2 regions of the Streptomyces sp. NPDC047853 genome follow, and region 1 is predicted to be linked to the other one. Evidence: predicted binding sites of a transcription regulator. Region 1 holds the regulator's gene; the other holds the start of a gene.
What was found. Region 1 encodes HrcA, which represses chaperone genes, less so after heat shock. Its sites were predicted from a motif close to TTNGCACTCNGNNNNNCNGAGTGCNAA; they were not measured.
Positions count from the first base shown of each region.

Region 2: the regulator HrcA is predicted to act here: its motif matches at 2,376-2,402, upstream of groES (co-chaperone GroES).

Region 1 is NZ_JBIDCI010000005.1:324,724-334,226, forward strand. It holds gene ACGF5T_RS12910 (16S rRNA (uracil(1498)-N(3))-methyltransferase) at 1-2, opposite strand, end outside; gene ACGF5T_RS12915 (nitronate monooxygenase) at 1-1,093, opposite strand, end outside; gene dnaJ (molecular chaperone DnaJ) at 1,193-2,329, opposite strand; gene hrcA (heat-inducible transcriptional repressor HrcA) at 2,330-3,346, opposite strand; gene ACGF5T_RS12930 (MBL fold metallo-hydrolase) at 3,509-4,243, shown strand; gene ACGF5T_RS12935 (DUF3097 domain-containing protein) at 4,278-5,078, shown strand; gene hemW (radical SAM family heme chaperone HemW) at 5,136-6,368, opposite strand; gene ACGF5T_RS12945 (SpoIIE family protein phosphatase) at 6,409-8,883, opposite strand; gene ACGF5T_RS12950 (AMP-dependent synthetase/ligase) at 9,168-9,503, opposite strand, start outside.
Region 2 is NZ_JBIDCI010000001.1:204,366-213,868, forward strand. It holds gene ACGF5T_RS01065 (methyltransferase domain-containing protein) at 1-505, opposite strand, end outside; gene ACGF5T_RS01070 (polysaccharide deacetylase family protein) at 629-1,537, shown strand; gene ACGF5T_RS01075 (polysaccharide deacetylase family protein) at 1,534-2,253, shown strand; gene groES (co-chaperone GroES) at 2,549-2,857, shown strand; gene groL (chaperonin GroEL) at 2,992-4,617, shown strand; gene ACGF5T_RS01090 (hypothetical protein) at 4,816-5,766, opposite strand; gene ACGF5T_RS01095 (contact-dependent growth inhibition system immunity protein) at 6,332-6,988, shown strand; gene ACGF5T_RS01100 (SDR family oxidoreductase) at 7,156-7,929, opposite strand; gene ACGF5T_RS01105 (MOSC domain-containing protein) at 8,038-8,706, opposite strand; gene ACGF5T_RS01110 (LysR family transcriptional regulator) at 8,788-9,503, shown strand, end outside.

The DNA of each region.
Region 1 (9,503 bases):
ATCGGCCCGTACCTCCCGACATGAAGCCCGACCAGCCTGACAACGCTGTCCCGGCGGCGGCGAGTTCGGCCACCAGCACCTCCACCAGCTGCCCGGCGGGCAGTTCCCGGGCCATCCGGTGGCCCTGTCCGGCCCACAGCGCCATGCCCTGCGCGTCGCCCGCCTTCGCCGCGGCCTTGCGCAGCGGCGCGGTGAGGTGGTGGACGTCCGGGTAGGCGGCGGGGGCGTAGGCGCCGTGCTCGCGCAGGAAGCGGTTGACCAGGCCGCGGGCGGGGCGGCCGGAGAAGGCCCGGGTCAGTTCGGTGCGGACGAACAGGGGGTTGGTCAGGGCCTGCTTGTGCAGGGCGTGCGCGCCGGACTCGGGGGTGGCGAGGAAGGCGGTGCCCAGCTGGGCGGCGCTCGCGCCCGCGGCGAGGACCGCGGCGATCTGACCGCCGCGCATGATGCCGCCGGCGGCGACGACGGGCAGGCTCACCGCCTCCCGGACCTGGGCGACCAGGGACAGCAGCCCGGTGCCGGTGCCGCCCGTCTCCACGTGGTCGCGGTGGGTGCCCTGGTGTCCGCCGGCTTCGGCGCCCTGCGCGATCACCGCGTCGGCGCCGGACCGCTCGACGGCCCTGGCCTCCTCCGCGGTGGTCGCCGCGACCAGGGCGAAGGTGCCGACACGGTGCAGGGAGTCGACGACCTCGCGGCTCGGGACGCCGAAGTGGAACGACACCACCGGCACCGGGTTGTCCAGCAGCACCGCGAGCTTGGTGTCGTAGCCGTCGTCGCGGCCGCTGTCGGGGTCGCCCAGCTCCGTCTCGTACCAGGCGGCCTCACCGGCGAGCTGGTGGGCGTAGACGCCGACGGCGGCGGGGTCGGCCGTCTCCGGCTGCGGCATGAAGAGGTTGACGCCGAAGGGGCGGCCCGTCAGTCCCCGCAGCTGCTTGATCTCCTCGTACATCCCGTCCGCGGTCTTGTACCCGGCGGCCAGGAAGCCCAGCCCTCCCGCCTCGCAGACCGCGGCGGCGAGCTGCGGCACGGAGACGCCGCCCGCCATGGGCGCCTGCACGATCGGGTAGGGGAAGAGATCGGTCAGTGCGGAGGACATGACGGCATGTTGTCACGTCCTTTGAACAAGTCCGAATCCGGGCTTCCGTCGGCATACGCCAGGAGCATCCGCACCGCGGAGCCCCTGGCGACCCTCGCGTCAGCGCCCGTTGAAGGCGTCCTTCAGACGGGAGAACAGCCCCTGCTGACCCGGCTGGAACTGCCCCAGCGGGCGCTCCTCGCCCCGCAGCTGGGCCAGCTCGCGCAGGACGCGCTCCTGCTCGGCGTCGAGCTTGGTGGGCGTGGTGACCTCGACGTGGACGATGAGGTCGCCCCGGCCGCCGCCGCGCAGGTGGGTGACGCCTCGGCCGTGCAGCGGGATCGACTGGCCGGACTGGGTGCCCGGGCGGATGTCGACCTCCTCCATGCCGTCGAGGGTCTCCAGCGGCACCTTGGTGCCGAGGGCCGCCGCCGTCATCGGGATGGTGACCGTGCAGTGCAGGTCGTCGCCGCGGCGCTGGAAGGTCGAGTGCGGCAGCTCGTGGATCTCGACGTACAGGTCGCCGGCGGGGCCGCCGCCGGGGCCGACCTCGCCCTCGCCCGCGAGCTGGATCCGCGTGCCGTTGTCGACGCCGGCCGGGATCTTCACGGTCAGCGTGCGCCGGGAGCGCACCCGGCCGTCGCCCGCGCACTCCGGGCACGGGGTCGGGACCACGGTGCCGAAGCCCTGGCACTGGGGGCAGGGCCGGGAGGTCATGACCTGGCCCAGGAAGGACCGGGTGACCTGCGAGACCTCACCGCGGCCGCGGCACATGTCACAGGTCTGGGCCGAGGTGCCGGGGGCCGCGCCCTCGCCGTTGCAGGTGTTGCAGACGACGGCCGTGTCGACCTGGATGTCCTTGGTCGTGCCGAAGGCGGCCTCGTCCAGCTCGATCTCGATGCGGATCATCGCGTCCTGGCCCCGGCGGGTGCGCGAGCGCGGTCCGCGCTGCGATGCCGTACCGAAGAACGCGTCCATGATGTCCGAGAAGTTCCCGAAGCCACCCGCGCCGAAGCCGCCCGCGCCACCGCCGGCGGCCTGCGAGAGGGGGTCGCCCCCGAGGTCGTAGACCTGCTTCTTCTGCGGGTCCGAGAGCACCTCGTAGGCGGCGTTGATCTCCTTGAACCGCTCCTGGGTCTTCGGATCGGGGTTGACGTCCGGGTGCAGCTCGCGGGCGAGCCTCCGGAACGCCTTCTTGATCTCGTCCTGGGAAGCGTCGCGGCGCACGCCGAGTACGGCGTAGTAGTCCGTGGCCACCTAAGACTCCGCCAGGATCTGTCCGACGTACCGTGCCACTGCGCGTACCGCTCCCATCGTTCCCGGGTAGTCCATGCGGGTCGGTCCGACCACGCCGAGCTTGGCAACCGCCTCGCCGCCCGAACCGTAGCCCACCGACACGACGGACGTGGAGTTGAGTCCCTCGTGGGCGTTCTCGTGACCGATACGGACGGTCACGCCCGGATCCTTCGCCTCGCCGAGCAGCTTGAGGAGCACGACCTGCTCCTCCAGCGCCTCGAGGACGGGTCGGATCACCAAGGGGAAGTCGTGCCCGAAGCGGGTCAGATTGGCGGTGCCGCCGATCATGAGCCGCTCCTCGTTCTCCTCGACCAGCGTCTCCAGCAGGGTGGAGAGCACGGTGGAGACCGTACCGCGATCCTCGGCCTCGAAGGCCTCGGGGAGATCCTCGACCAGGCTCGGCACGTCCGTGAAACGGCGGCCCGCGACCCGGCTGTTGAGCCGCGCGCGCAGGTCCGCCAGGGACGACTCCCCGAACGGCGCCGGGCAGTCGACCATCCGCTGCTCGACCCGCCCGGTGTCCGTGATCAGCACCAGCATCAGCCGCGCGGGCGCCAGCGCCAGCAGCTCCACGTGCCGCACGGTCGAGCGGGTCAGCGAGGGGTACTGCACGACGGCGACCTGCCGGGTCAGCTGCGCGAGCAGCCGCACCGTACGGGCCACCACGTCGTCGAGGTCGACGGCACCCTCCAGGAAGTTCTGGATGGCACGCCGCTCGGGCGCGGTCATCGGCTTGACGCCGGCCAGCTTGTCGACGAAGAGCCGGTAGCCCTTGTCGGTGGGGATGCGCCCGGCGCTGGTGTGCGGCTGGGCGATGAACCCCTCGTCCTCCAGGGCCGCCATGTCATTGCGCACGGTGGCCGGGGAGACGCCGAGGTTGTGCCGTTCGGTGAGGGCCTTGGAGCCGACCGGCTCCTCGGTGCCGACGTAGTCCTGGACGATGGCGCGCAGCACCTTCAGCCTGCGTTCACTGAGCATCGCGCACACCTCCAGAAGTCGTCCGCCCGGTGTTCCTCCTGGCACTCACCGTGGACGAGTGCCAGACTTCCCCGGCCCAGTGTACGGCCGTGGGGTACGCCCCCGGCAAGGCCGGGGCCGCGCCGCCGTGCGCGCGGGTGCCGCACCGCTAGCGTCGCCGTCGTGACGGTGACTTGGGAAGACCTGGGATGGGAGCGGCTGGCCGAGGGGGTGGGCCGGTGCCGGCTGCCGGTGTGGGACTGCACGGCGGGGCTGGTCGTCGGCGCGGGCGCGGCGCTGGTCGTGGACACCGGCTCGAGCCTCGGGGAGGGCGCCCGGGTGCGTGCGCAGGCACGGCGGCTCGCCGGCCACCGTGTGACGCATCTCGCGCTGACCCACCCGCACTTCGACCACGTCTTCGGCGCGGCGGCGTTCGCGGGCGCGGAGGTCCACGGCGCGGCGGGCGTCGGCGCGGTGTTCGCGCGGGGCGGACAGGGGCGGGAGGCGCTGCGCGCGGACGCGGTGGCGGAGGGGCTGGACGCGGGGGCGGCCGAGGACGCGGTCGACGCGCTCGTCCGCGTCCACCGCGAGGTCGACGGCGTGTACCCGCTCGACCTGGGCGACGGCCGGCGGGTGCTGCTGGCCGACGTGGGGCCGGGGCACACCGGCCAGGACCTCGCGGTGCTGGTGCCGGGTGATCCGCCGGTCGTGTTCTGCGGCGACCTGGTCGAGGAGTCCGGCGAACCGCAGGCGGGCCCGGACGCCGTGCCCTCGCGCTGGCCGGCCGCCCTGGACCGGCTGCTCGCCCTGGGCGGTCCGGACGCGCTGTACGTGCCCGGCCACGGAGCGGTGGTGGACGCGGCGTTCGTCCGGTCCCAACGGGACGCGCTGGCCGCGCGCTTCGGCGTGTCGCGCTGATCACGGACGGCGGATTCCTCGTATCGTCCTGAGAATGCGCCAGTACTCCGCCGACCTGACCCCTCCGTGGAAGAAGTCGCAGCCGGTACCGGAGGTCCCGGCCGACCCCGGCCTGGTGGTCGAGGAGCCCGGCACCGGATTCTGCGGTGCGGTGACCGGCTGCGAGGCGGGCACGGTGACCCTGGAGGACCGCTTCGGCAAGCGCCGGGCCTTCCCGATGGAGCCGCGCGGCTTCCTGCTGGAGGGGCGCGTGGTGACCCTGGTGCGCCCGTCGTCCGGTCCGGTACGGCCCGCCCGCACGGCGTCCGGTTCGGTCGCCGTCCCCGGGGCGCGCGCCCGGGTGGCCCGCGCGGGGCGGATCTACGTCGAGGGGCGGCACGACGCCGAGCTGGTCGAGAAGGTGTGGGGCGACGACCTGCGCGTCGAGGGCGTCGTGGTCGAGTACCTGGGGGGCGTGGACGACCTGCCGTCGATCGTCGCCGAGTTCGCTCCGGGGCCGGACGCGCGGCTGGGGGTCCTGGTGGACCACCTGGTGCCCGGGTCGAAGGAGTGGCGGATCGCGCAGGACGTGACGAGCGAGCACGCGCTGGTGGTGGGCCACCCGTACATCGACATCTGGGAGGCGGTGAAGCCGGCGTCGGTCGGCATCGACGCCTGGCCCCGGGTGCCGCGCGGACAGGACTGGAAGACGGGGGTGTGCCGGGCGCTGGGGTGGCCGTCGGAGAACACCGGGGCGGTGTGGCAGGCGATCCTGGCGCGGGTGGGCTCCTACAAGGACCTGGAGCCGGAGTTGCTGGGGCGGGTCGAGGAGTTGATCGACTTCGTGACGGCGTGACGCCCTCGCCCAGCCGGCGGACTCGGCACTCCCGCGGCGGGGGCGAGGAGAGCCCCGTCAGTCCACCAGGTCCCGCACCACCGCGTCCGCCAGCAGCCGGCCCCGCAGCGTGAGCACCGCGCTCCCCGCTTCGTACGGCGCCGCCTGGAGCAGTCCGTCGGACAGTGCCCGCCGCGACGCCGCGAGCCCCGCCTCGCGCAGCAGCGACAGCGGGACGCCTTCCCGCAGCCGCAGCTCCAGCAGGATGCGCTCGACGCGCCGGTCCTCGTCCGTGAGGATCTCCCGTCCGGCTCCCGGCGACCGCCCCTCCGCCAGCGCGGCCGCGTACGCCCCCGGGTGCTTCACGTTCCACCAGCGCACGCCGCCCACGTGCGAGTGCGCGCCCGGGCCGGCGCCCCACCAGTCGGCGCCCCGCCAGTACAGCTCGTTGTGGAGGCAGCGCCCCGCGTCCGAGGCGGCCCAGTTCGACACCTCGTACCAGTCGAAGCCCGCCGCCGACAGCCGCTCCTCCGCGATCAGGTACCGGTCGGCGTGCACGTCGTCGTCGGTCATCGGGACCTCGCCGCGCCGGATGCGGCGGGCCAGCTGGGTGCCCTCCTCGACGATCAGGGCGTACGCGGAGACGTGGTCGGGTCCGGCGCCGAGCGCGGCGTCGAGGGTCGCGCGCCAGTCGTCGTCGGACTCGCCGGGCGTGCCGTAGATCAGGTCCAGGTTGACGTGGTCGAAGCCGGCCGCGCGGGCCTCGGCGACGCACGCCTCCGGGCGGCCCGGGGTGTGGGTGCGGTCCAGCACCTTCAGGACGTGCTGCCGGGCGCTCTGCATGCCGAAGGAGACCCGGTTGAAGCCGCCCTCCCGCAGGGTGGTGAGGTAGGCCGGGTCGACCGACTCGGGGTTGGCCTCCGTCGTCACCTCCGCGTCCGCGGCGAGACCGAACTCGTCGCGGATCGCCCCCAGCATCCGGACCAGGTCGTCGGCGGCCAGCAGGGTGGGCGTACCGCCGCCGACGAAGACCGTGCGGACCTCGCGGGGGTCGTCGCCGAGCACCTTGCGGGCGAGGCGGACCTCGTCGACGAGTGTCTCGGCGTAGTTGTCCCGGGAGGCGAGGACGCCGCCGGTGCCGCGCAGCTCGGTGGCGGTGTAGGTGTTGAAGTCGCAGTATCCGCAGCGGGTCGCGCAGTACGGGACGTGCAGGTAGAAACCGAGGGGGCGGTCGGCGGCGGCGGCGAGCGCGGACGCCGGGAGGGCGCCGTCGGAGGGGACGGGTTCGCCGTCGGGCAGTGCGGAGGGCATGCGTTCCATTGTCCCGCACCCCGCCTCGTGCCCCGGGCCGTCACTCCGCCTGGAGCACCAGCAGCGCCAGATCGTCCTCCGGGGGCCGGGCCCCGAACTCGTGCACCAGCCGCCTGATGCGCTCCGCGACCAGGCCCGCGTCGAGCCCCGCGCACCCGGCGAGCGCCGCCGCAAGACCGTCCCCGTCGTCGAACTGGCGGGAGCCGCTGCGCCGCTCGGTGACCCCGTCCGTGACGCACAGCAGGGTGTCCCCGGAGCCCAGGTCGAAGGTCTCGCTGGTGTACGTCGCGTCCTCGACGACCCCGAGCAGCGTCTGCGGCTGTGCCACCGCGCGGACGGTGCCGTCGGGCCCGAGGAGCAGGGGCAGCGGGTGCCCGGCGGAGGCCAGGGTGCAGCGCACGCCGCCCTCGAACGGAACCAGCTCGCCGTAGAGGAGGGACAGGAAGCGGGTCTGCGGTCCGTCGCCCGGGGCAACCGGACGGCCGCCGACGGCGACCAGGGCGCGCGCGGCGGCTTCGGCGGCCTCGGTGGCGTCGTCGAGGAGCAGCTGGTTGAGGCGGTCGAGGACGTCGGGGACGCCGTACCCCTCGCGGGCCAGCAGCCGTAGCCAGGGCCGGGCGAGCCCGATGACGACGGCGGCCTCGGGGCCCTTGCCCTGGACGTCGCCTACGGCGAAGCACCAGCGGCCGTCGCCCGCCGGGAAGAGGTCGTAGAAGTCGCCGCTGGGGCCGCCCTTGTCGCACGGTTCGTAGACCAGGGCGCTGCGCACGCCGGGGATCTCGGCGACGGCACCGGGCAGCAGGCCGCGCTGCAGGACGGCGCTGATGGTGGCCTGCCGGGCGTACTGGCGGGCGGCGCCGATGGCGAGCGCCACGCGGCGGCTGAGATCCTCGACGAGGCCGCTGATCTCGTCGGGGAAGCGGGAGGTGCCGGACCGCCCGATGACGAGGGTGCCCAGCGGCCGGCCGCCCGCGACCAGCCGGTAGGCGAGCGCGGCGCCCTGCGTGCCGTCCGGGCCGAGCCCCTCCGCGGGCCAGGGGTGGTCGACGGGTCCGGAGCGCCAGGGGTCGCGCGGGCGGGGCGGGTCCTTCTCCAGGACCCGGCGCAGCTCCTCGATGTGGCTCTCGCTGCCGTGCCAGACGCGGGCCAGCCGCGCTCCGACGGCCGAGCCGGGGTCGTCGCTCCACGCTCCCCGGCCCAGGGACTCGTCCTCCAGCCACACGGCGCACCAGTCGGCGAGCCGCGGCACGATCAGCTGGCCGGTGAGGGAGGCGACGAGGTCCTCGTCGAGCTGACCGGCCAGGAGGTCGGAGGCCTCGGCGAGGAAGGACAGGGCGCCGTGTCCCAGCCACTCCCGGTCGCGCAGGCCACGCGGTCCGGTGGCCGCCTCCACGTCCCACCAGAACGGCCACTGCGGGGCCTCCGCCCGGTCGGCGTCCTCCTCGCGTCCCGGGTGCTCCGGTCCTTCCTCCGGTGCCGTCGGAGCCGGGCCGGGCAGGACGTCCTTCGGGTCGGGCGCGGCACCTTCTGTGCCGGACGGACCGATCCGGATCGGCTCACCCGGTGAGGATCGCGGACGGGACGGGCCCGACCCCGGATCCGGCGGGAGATCACCCGGGCATTCCGGATCGTCCGGGGTCCCAGGACCGGCCGGACCGCCGGAACCGCCCGGGCCGCCCGGACCGCCCGGGCCGCTCGGGACGTTCGGACCGGGCGGGACGTTCGGACCGGGCGGGACGACCGGACCGCTCGCGACGCCCGGACCGCTCGCGACGACCGAGAGGTCCCAGCCGTCCGCACCGCCGGAGCCGTTCCCGTTGTGCGGGGGGTACGGGGCGTGTGTGCCGTGCGGAGAGAGCGTGCCGTCGGCTCCGTCCCCGGTCGCTGCGCCTTCCGGGGCCGTCCCGCCCTCCGCGCCCCCGGGCCTCTCCCCCGCCGCTTCCGCGACCGGCGACCCGCCGCGCCGCCACCGCCGGCCCCCGGCGTACGCCTCGGTCTGCTCGGTGACGTCGGTGCCGGCCGCCGGCAGCCGTGCCCACACCGTCTTGGTCCCCGGCCGGTACGTGATGCCCCAGGCCTCGGAGAGCGCGGCGACGAGCCGCAGGCCGCGCCCGTACTCCGCGATCTCCTGCGGTGTCTCGTGGTTGCCGCCCCTGGGCGCGCGGGAGGGGTGGTGGTCCGTGGCCTCGACGACGAGGGTGCCCGTCTCCTCCAGCCGGCAGACCACCTCGACGTCGGTGCCGGCGTGGACGACGGCGTTGGTGACCAGCTCGCTGACCGCCACCAGGGCGTCGGCGACGAGGTGCTCCGTCAGCCGGCCCGTCCCGGGCAGGCCGAGCGCGGACCAGTCGGCCAGCGCGTCCCGCACCATCGCGCGGGCCGCGCCCGGCGCCAGGGAGCTTCCGAGCAGGGTCACGTGCGCCAGCGCGCACCCCCGGTCCGATGCCTCGGCGGTGTGCGCCGGCACCCCGCCGGCGTGGGAGACGGTCTCCCGTTGCGTCGGAATGGCCCCCATGGACGGCTCCCCGGGCAGTTCGTGCGAGTACTTCGCAGTCGATGCCGACAGAGTGACAGACCGGACCCGTCCATAAGCGCCGAGTTACCGAAGTGGGCCGCCGCGAGTGAGAACCGTGCTAGGCGAACGCCCGAAAATGGCCCGAAGACGACCAGAAGACGACCAGAAGACGGCCCGGGGGCGGCCCGGGGGCGGCCCGGGGGCGGCCCGAAGACGGAGAGGTGCGGGCAGCGGCCGGGCGGATCTCGGCGACCGCCCCCCGCTGCGCCCTCGCCACGCCCCCGCTACGCCTCCCGGGAGCCCTCGTACATCTCCTCGATCAGGTGCTTGTACTCCCGCTCCACGACCGGCCGCTTCAGCTTCAGGCTGGGGGTGATCTCCCCGTGCTCGACGTCGAGGTCGCGGGGCAGCAGACGGAACTTCTTGACGGTCTGCCAGCGCTGCAGGCCCTCGTTGAGCTGCTTGACGTACCCGTCGACCATCTCCACGGTCACGGGCGCGGCGACGATCTCGGCGTAGGCCTTGCCCTCCAGGCCGTTCTCCTTGGCCCACTGCGTGATCGCGATCTCGTCGAGGGCGATGAGCGCGGTGCAGAAGTTCCGGTCGGCGCCGTGGACCAG
Region 2 (9,503 bases), on a different contig from region 1:
CGAACACGGCTTCGTACCCGGACGTGTCCACCTCGGTCACGTCGGCCTCGCGCACCTCGATCAGGCCCGCCAGGCCGAGCGCGTCGGCGTTGGCTCGGGCCGCCGCGCAGGTCGACGCGTCCCGGTCGACGGCCAGCACCCGGATACCGGCGCGGGCGAACGCGATCGCGTCCCCGCCGATCCCGCAGCACAGGTCGGCGACGGACCGCACCCCCATCGCCCGGAGGCACTCGGCCCGGTACGCGGCCACGCTCGCCCGCGTCGACTGCTCCACCCCGTTGGGCGTGAAGTACATCCGCCCGGCGTCCTCGGCCCCGAACTTCGCCACCGCCCGCTGCCGCAGCCGCGCCTGCCCGAGCGCCGCGGACACCAGCTCGGCCGGGTGCGTGCGCCGCAGCCGGGTCGCGACGGCGAGCTCCCGCGCGGGGTCGGTGTCGCGCACCTCGTCGAGGAGGGCACGGCCCTCCGGGGTGAGCAGGGCGAGGAGGGCGTCGAGGTCGTTCACCGGGACATTGTGGGCCAGTCGGTGGACGGTGTGCCTCCGGCGCGGTGTCGGACGGGGTCGGGCGGCCGGGGACTGCGAAGATCCGGCACCATGCGAGCAGTCGTACAAAATGACAAAAGTCGGATGTTCCGCGTCGCCCGGACGTCCGCCCCCGGGTCCCGGATGCGCGGCGCTGCCGCCGCCCTCGCCGTCGCCGCCCTCGCCTCCGGCTGTGCGCAGGACGCCTCCGAGGTCCGCGGCGCCTCAGGTCAGCAGCCCCTCCAGGCGCCCCCCGCCCGCGCGCTCGACGCCTACGCGTCCAAGCTGCGCGCCGCCCAGGCGGCCCGGGTCGCCGCCGCGAAGCGCTGGAAGCTGAAGAAGGTACCGCTGACGGCCCCGCCGCCCCCGGCCAGGAAGCCGGAGATCAGGGCGCGCAAGGGCTTCGAGGTGACCGGCCAGGAGGACCTCCCGCCGGTCTTCACCTCGATCCCCACCAAGGAGAAGATCGTCTTCCTCACCATCGACGACGGCGCCGAGAAGGACCCGGCGTTCCTGCGCATGATGAGCGAGCTGAAGATCCCGTACACCGCCTTCCTCAGCGACTATCTGGTCAAGGAGGACTACGGCTACTTCAAGGAGATGCAGGACCGGGGCGTCACCCTCAACAACCACACCCTCCACCACCCCTACCTGCCCGGCCTGTCCTACGCCGAGCAGAAGCGCGAGATCTGCGGCATGCAGGACGTGATCGAGAAGCGCTACGGCAGCCGCCCCACCCTCTTCCGCCCGCCCTTCGGCAACTACAACCGCGACACCCTGCGCGCGGCGAAGGCCTGCGGCATCAGGTACGCCCCGATCTGGAACGAGGAGGTCTTCGCCGACCGCTGGGACTACCGGGAGTGGGACCGGGAGATCCACCCCGGTGACATCGTCCTCAGCCACTTCCGGGGCGAGGACGACTGGGACGGCACCATGCGCGACATGGTCCGCGAGTTCCTCGACAAGGTCACCGCCGAGGGATACGCGGTGGCCCGGCTGGAGGACTACCTGTGAGGCGGGGGCGGTTCCGGACGGCCGGGGCCGCCCTGGCCGCCGTACTCCTCACCGGCTGCGCCCAGTTCGCCGGCCCCACGCAGCGCCCGGCGGCCGGCGAGCCCGCCCAGGGCGGCGACCGCGGGCAGAACCTGCCGCCCGTCGTGGACCACGTCCGCACCACCGACCGGGTCGTCTTCCTCACCTTCGAGGACAGCGCCGAGCGGGACCCGCGTCTCGCCGCCCTCATCCGCGAACGGCGCCTCCCGGTCACCCTGTTCCTCACCGACACGGTCACCGGACCCGCCTACGGCCACTTCGCCCGGCTCCGCTCGGTCGGCGCGAGCCTGCAGAACCACACCCTCGACCACCGCTCCCTGCGCGGCCTGCCGCACGCGGGCCAGCGCGCCGAGATCTGCGGCCAGCAGACCAAGCTCACGGCCCGCTTCGGCGTCCGCCCGCACCTCTTCCGCCCGCCCTACGGCACGTACGACACCACGACGCTGCGCGCCGCCGCCGACTGCGGCATCGCGGCGATCGTCCTGTGGCGCGCGTCCCTGGAGGCCGACGGCGCCCTCGCCTACACCCGCGGCGAGCACCGCCTCCATCCCGGCGACATCGTGACCGTCGCCCCGGACGACCCGACGGGCCGGGACCTGCGCGACCGCACGGCGCGTCTGTTGGAGACGATCGAGGAGCAGGGGCTGAGGGTGGGGCGCCTGGAGGACTACCTGTAGGCGGGGCCCGTCCAGGCCGAAAGCGGGGATCCGGGGGCGGCAGCCCCCGGCGGGCCCGGCACCGTCGCAGGGTGCCCACCTGGGCCGGCGAATACGAAAAAACCGCCGACGCGCCGTCGGCATTGGCACTCCGCTTGACCGAGTGCTAATCGCGGTCATAGTCTCGGGTCTGGCACTCACCACTGGAGAGTGCCAACACAGCGACGGGCAGGTCCGGCACCCGCGACGACGGATCCACCTGGTCGCCACCTCAGACAGTTAACCCCGTGAGATCTCCGAAGGGGGAGGTCGGATCGTGACGACCACCAGCTCCAAGGTTGCCATCAAGCCGCTCGAGGACCGCATCGTGGTCCAGCCGCTCGACGCCGAGCAGACCACGGCCTCGGGCCTGGTCATTCCGGACACTGCCAAGGAGAAGCCCCAGGAGGGCGTCGTCCTGGCCGTCGGCCCGGGCCGCTTCGAGGACGGCAACCGTCTTCCGCTCGACGTGAGCGTCGGCGACGTCGTGCTCTACAGCAAGTACGGCGGCACCGAGGTGAAGTACAACGGCGAGGAGTACCTCGTCCTCTCGGCCCGCGACGTGCTCGCGATCGTCGAGAAGTAGAAGCGGCTCTTCACTTCACCGAAGTACCTGGCTTCTCATCTGCGCCCCTGGCTCCCGCGACCTTTAACAAGCCGGGCGCCCGGGGCGCATTTGCCGTATAACCCCAAGATTTCCGGAAGAGGGCTCACGCTCCCATGGCGAAGATCCTGAAGTTCGACGAGGACGCCCGTCGCGCCCTCGAGCGCGGCGTCAACAAGCTTGCCGACACGGTCAAGGTGACGATCGGCCCCAAGGGCCGCAACGTCGTCATCGACAAGAAGTTCGGCGCCCCCACCATCACCAACGACGGTGTCACGATCGCCCGCGAGGTCGAGATCGAGGACCCGTACGAGAACCTCGGCGCGCAGCTGGTGAAGGAGGTGGCGACCAAGACCAACGACATCGCGGGTGACGGTACGACCACCGCCACCGTGCTGGCCCAGGCCCTGGTCCGCGAGGGTCTGCGCAACGTCGCCGCCGGTGCCTCCCCGGCGCTGCTGAAGAAGGGCATCGACGCGGCCGTCGCCGCCGTGTCCGAGGAACTCCTCGCCACCGCGCGCCCGATCGACGAGAAGTCCGACATCGCCGCCGTGGCCGCGCTGTCCGCCCAGGACCAGCAGGTCGGCGAGCTGATCGCCGAGGCGATGGACAAGGTCGGCAAGGACGGTGTCATCACCGTCGAGGAGTCCAACACCTTCGGTCTGGAGCTGGACTTCACCGAGGGCATGGCCTTCGACAAGGGCTACCTGTCGCCGTACTTCGTCACGGACCAGGAGCGTATGGAGGCCGTCCTCGACGACCCCTACATCCTCATCAACCAGGGCAAGATCTCCTCGATCGGCGACCTGCTGCCGCTGCTGGAGAAGGTCATCCAGGCCGGCGCCTCGAAGCCGCTGCTGATCATCGCCGAGGACCTGGAGGGCGAGGCCCTCTCCACCCTCGTCGTCAACAAGATCCGCGGCACCTTCAACGCCGTCGCCGTCAAGGCCCCCGGCTTCGGCGACCGCCGCAAGGCGATGCTCCAGGACATGGCCGTCCTCACCGGCGCCACCGTCATCTCCGAGGAGGTCGGCCTCAAGCTCGACCAGGTCGGCCTCGAGGTGCTCGGCACCGCCCGCCGCATCACCGTCACCAAGGACGACACCACGATCGTCGACGGTGCCGGCAAGCGCGACGAGGTCGAGGGCCGCATCGCCCAGATCAAGGCCGAGATCGAGTCCACCGACTCCGACTGGGACCGCGAGAAGCTCCAGGAGCGCCTCGCGAAGCTGGCCGGCGGCGTGTGCGTGATCAAGGTCGGCGCCGCCACCGAGGTGGAGCTGAAGGAGCGCAAGCACCGTCTGGAGGACGCCATCTCCGCGACCCGCGCCGCGGTCGAGGAGGGCATCGTCTCCGGTGGTGGCTCCGCGCTGGTCCACGCCGTCAAGGTCCTCGAGGGCAACCTCGGCAAGACCGGCGACGAGGCCACCGGTGTCGCGGTCGTCCGCCGCGCCGCCGTCGAGCCGCTGCGCTGGATCGCCGAGAACGCCGGCCTGGAGGGCTACGTCATCACCTCCAAGGTCGCCGAGCTCGACAAGGGCCAGGGCTTCAACGCCGCCACCGGCGAGTACGGCGACCTGGTCAAGGCCGGCGTCATCGACCCGGTGAAGGTCACCCGCTCCGCCCTGGAGAACGCCGCCTCCATCGCCTCCCTCCTCCTGACGACCGAGACCCTGGTCGTCGAGAAGAAGGAAGAGGAAGAGCCGGCCGCCGCGGGCCACGGCCACGGCCACGCCCACTGAGCGCTGCGCTGAACCGAACGGTGCCCGGTCCCCTGCGGGGGGCTGGGCACCTGTTCTTGGTGCCGGTTGTGCGCCCGCACGTCGGGCCTCCTGCCTGGTGCGGCGCCGTCGCGGTTGCTCGCACCCCCTGCTTGGCGGCAGGGGGCTGCTCCTCACCACGGGGAGGCGGCGTGGCGGCGGTCCGTCACCGGCGAGGCGTCACACCAGCCCGCTCAGGGGCAGCACCCGTTCGGCGAGCCGCCCCCGCAACCTGCCCCCGGCGGTGTCGGCCTCGGTGAGCCAGCCGGCGGCGACCAGCAGCTCGGCGTGCTCGGCGATGTCCTCGGGCCGCAGGCCGCAGAACGAGGCGACCGCGTCCAGGCCGACACCGTCGCCCTCGGCGCCTTCGACCCGCTCACCGAGACGCCCGTCGGGACGGCTGTGGGCGACGGTGTACACGGCGAGGAGCCGGGTGGCGGCACCCGCCTTCTTCTTCCGGAGCTTCCGGTCGCCCACCACTTTCTGCGCCCACCCCGACAGCCGCGCCCGGGTGACCTTGCCGAAGGGGAGCGGGCGCGGCTCGGCGGGCAGCAGCGAGGGGACGGTGATTTTGGTGGGCTCCTCGGGCCGGGAGTCCAGCGCGTCGGCGACGTCGACCCCCTCAGGCAGACGCAGCCAACCGACGTCGACGAGTTCCTGGAGCACCCGCTCGGCGTCGCCCTGCAACCAGCCGCCGAGATCCTGCCCGGTGACGTTCCCGGTGCCGGCGCGCGCGGCCCGCAGGGAGAGCATGAGCACCGCGAGCCGCGCCTCGGCCCCGGGGAGCGGGGCGTGGACCCGCACGTGCTCCAGCACGCCACGGGCGTGGGCGCCCTGACCCCGGGTCAGCAACCGCTCGACGACCGGCCCGCCCCCGTCCACCTCGATGCCGAGGCGGTTGGCGTTCATCTCGCGCGTGGTCCGCGCCGCTGTCTCCGCCCGCTGCGCCTCCTCCCGCAGGGACGCGTCGTCGGTGACGTCGGCCCACGACGCGAACGCGCGGGCCTTGCGGTCGTGGAGTTCGGCGAGGACGGCGAGGTCCGGTTCGGGGCGCCGCTGGTACGCGCGGAAGGCGTCCCCGAGTTCGGTCAGCTCCAGGCGCAGCGCCTCGGGCCGGAGGTCGTCCGGCACGATCCGCTGCGCGATCCTCCCCGACCGTCCCGCACCCGGGTGCCCGGCAGGGACACCGCCGGGCCGGGGACGCGGGGCGGGCCGGGCGCGTGGCACGGAGGCAGCCCCCGCACCGACCGCACCGGGGCACCCGGAGGCGGGATCCGCCGACGGCGACCCACCGGCGCCGGGGGCGTCGGAGAACATCACCGTCCCCCCGCCGGCCACCGCCCCCCGGCCCGCCCTGCCCCTGCCCTCACGCCCGCTGTCGGCGCCGTCGCCGAACAGTCCGCCCCGGTCACCCGTGCCCGCGCTCACCCGATGCCCCTTTCCTGTGCCTGCCTGCCCCGCCCCCTGCGTGGGCGCAGCCACCCGACGCTACGTTCCCCGCAGCCGCGGCCGGGCCGGGACCGGAATGGACCACACGTTCGGGTGACGCTCCCGCGCGTGCACCGGAGCTGGGCTCTCCACGGGCTTGGGCTCCACGAACGGCTCCGGCGGTGTCAGGGCCGATCCGTCGGCTCCGTCCGGCTATCGCGTCCTCACCTCGTTCCCGCAGCCCTAGCACCCAGATGTGGAGCAGTTGATGAGTCACCCGTTTCCGCCAGGACAGCGTTTTCACGAACTCAGCGATCTGCTGGGGTCGTACGCCAACGTGGACTTCACGTTCTCCGACACGGCAGATGCTCCCGGGCCGGCTCTCTCCGCCTACCTCCGGACCGCCGCACGGGACCCCGCGCGTGCCACGACGGCGATCCGGCAGATCGACGACCTGCTCTCCATCGGCCTGTTCTCCGAGGAGATCGCGGACGAGGTGGAGTGCCTACCGCACATCCGCCCGCCGATGGGCACGAGCGTCGAGGACTGTCTGCGCGTGGTGAGGGACCACCTTCACCGCTTCCTGCGGGACCCGTCACGCATCCCGCAGGTCAATCCGCAGAGCTCCTGGGAATGGAATGAGCGTTTCCCCTCCCTGGGCCAGTTGCTCGGCGCCTACTTCCACCGGGACTTCTCCGACATCTACGCCTCCCGCGAAGAGGCCCTCGGCGAGTACGTCAGCGAGACGCCACCGGAGGACCGCGCGCAGGCAGCCCAGGAAATCGGTGAGCTTCTGACCATGGTCTCGTCGGACCAGGAACTCATCACCGCGGGCACGGCCTTGGGCCTCGACCTCCTGCCGCCGCGAGGGACGACCCTGCGGACCTGGCTCGAGTCGGTCCGCCGGAGGATCTCCGAACAGTAGGGCCCCGCCGGAGCCGGGCTGACATGACGGGATCGTCCGTGCGTACGGCGGCCGTGTGCCCCCCCACGACCGTCAATCGTTCCACGACGGGGGAGGTGGGGCGCCGACAGCCGGTCCGGAGCCGGCTGCCCGACCGACGATGACGAGGGGGCGTGGCTCATCCCCGCCTACTGCGGCCCGTACTTCCGCCCCGTCCGCGACGACAGGCCGCCCAGCATGCCCCGCGGTACCAGCTTCGCCGCGCCCATCAGGGTCTTGTAGCGGGGGTCGGGGATCGACAGGGACTTGCCGCGGGACAGGTCGGCGAGGGCCGCCGTCACGACCTTGTCCGCGTCCAGCCACATCCAGTTCGGGATGTTGTCCGTGCCCATGCCGGCCCGCTCGTGGAACTCCGTGCGCACGAAGCCGGGGCACAAAGCCATCAGGCGTACGCCGCTGCCGGCCAGGTCCTTCGCCACGCCCTGGGTGAACTGCACGACCCACGCCTTGGACGCGCCGTAGGTGCCGCGCGGTACGAAGGCGGCGACCGAGGCGACGTTGACGACGCCGCCGCGGCCGCGCTCGCGCATCGCCTCCGTCGCCGCCGAGGTCAGCCGCAGCACCGCCTCGCAGTGCACCTTGAGCATGGTCAGCTCGTCGGCCATGGAGACCTCGAGGAAGCGGCCCTTGTTGCCGAAGCCGGCGTTGTTGATCAGCAGGTCCACGGGCTTCCTGCGCTCGCCGAGCCGGGCGGTCACCGCGTCGATGCCGGTGTCCGTGGCCAGGTCGGCCGTGAGCACCTCCGCCTCGATGCCGTGCCGGTCGTGCAGTTCGGTCGCCTGTTCGCGCAGCCGCTTGGTGTCACGGGCGACCAGCACCAGGTCGTGCCCGTCGGCCGCCAGCCGCCGCGCGAACGCGGCGCCGATGCCCGCCGTCGAACCCGTAATCAATGCCGTTGTCATGGCGCAAGATTATGGGTCGAGGCCGCGCGGGGTCCCCTTCGCTCACCGGGACCACCGCGGGACCGCCGCTCGCGGCGGAGCGGTGCGCACGGCCCCGGTGAGGGCCGGTCAGGCCCCGTGCGCCGCCACGTACTTCCGGGCGGCCGCCAGCGACTCCGGGTGGAGCGCCTCGCCCGCCGCGAGCAGCCGCGGCAGCAGCTCCCGCCGGGTCGTCACCGCCCGGAACTGCAAGGCCACCGTCACCTCGTGGTCGGGCCGGTGCACGAGCGCGACCGGGTCGCCGACCCGTATCTCACCGGGCGCGATCACCCGCAGGTAGGCGCCCGGCGCCCCCTTCTCCGTGAAGCGCCGCACCCACCGCTCCTCCCCCAGATGGCCCTGGAAGGTACGGCACGGGATACGGCCGCAGGTGACCTCCAGCACCAGGTCGGGGCCGATCCGCCAGCGCTCGCCGATCCGCGCGCCGGAGACGTCCACGCCCGTGGTGGTGAGGTTCTCGCCGAAGGCGCCGTTCGGCAGCGTCCTGCCCAGCTCGCGCTCCCAGTCGTCCATGTCCTCCCGCGCCACCGCGTAGACCGCCTGCTCGTCGCCGCCGTGGTGGCGCGTGTCGCACACCGTGTCCCCGGCCACCCCGCTCGCCCCGACTCCCTTCGGCCCGGGCGCCGACACCCGCACGATCCCGTCGGTGGGCTGCTTGTCGATACCGGTGACACCGTCGGGGTGGTCCGTGTAGGGCACGGCCTTCGGGCGGCCCAGGTTGACAGAGAGAAGCTTCATGGCGGAACGGTAGAACACCGCTCATCAAAGCGTCGACGCACTATTCGGCGTCCGGCCAAAGCGTCGCTTATCCTCGGCGGTGTGATCGAGGCTCGTCATCTCCGCGTGCTGCGCGCCGTGGCATCCACCGGTTCCTTCTCCGCCGCGGGACGCGAGCTGGGCTGCACCCAGCCCGCCGTCAGCCAGCAGATGAAGGCCCTGGAGGCCTCCGTCGGCACCCCCCTGCTCGTGCGCACCGGGCGGGAGATGCGGCTGACCCAGGCCGGCGAGGCGCTCGTGCGGCACGCCGCCGGGATCATCGCCGGGCTGACCGCCGCCGAGGAGGAGGTCGCCGCCATCGCCGGGCTCCGGGCCGGCCGGGTCCGCCTGGTCTCCTTCCCCAGCGGCAGCTCCACCCTCGTGCCGACCGCCCTGGCCGCGCTGCGCGCCGCGCACCCCGGCACCCGGGTCTCCCTGGAGGAGGCCGAGCCGCCGAGATCCGTCGAGCTGCTGCGCGAGGGCGACTGCGACGTGGCGCTCGCCTTCCGCTACGAGGGCGCCGCGGGCGCGGAGGAGTGGGACGACCTCGTCGTACGGCCGCTGCTGACCGACCGCCTGGTCGCGCTGGTGCCCGAGGACCACCGGCTGGCGCGCACCGAGGCGACCGGGGCCGTGGCCATCGGGGAGCTCGCCCGGGAGTCCTGGATCGCGGGCTGCCCGCGCTGCCGGGGGCAGCTGGTCGAGGTCTGCGAGGGGGCCGGCTTCACGCCCCGTATCGACTTCGCGACCGACGACTACCCGGCGGTCGTCGGCCTGGT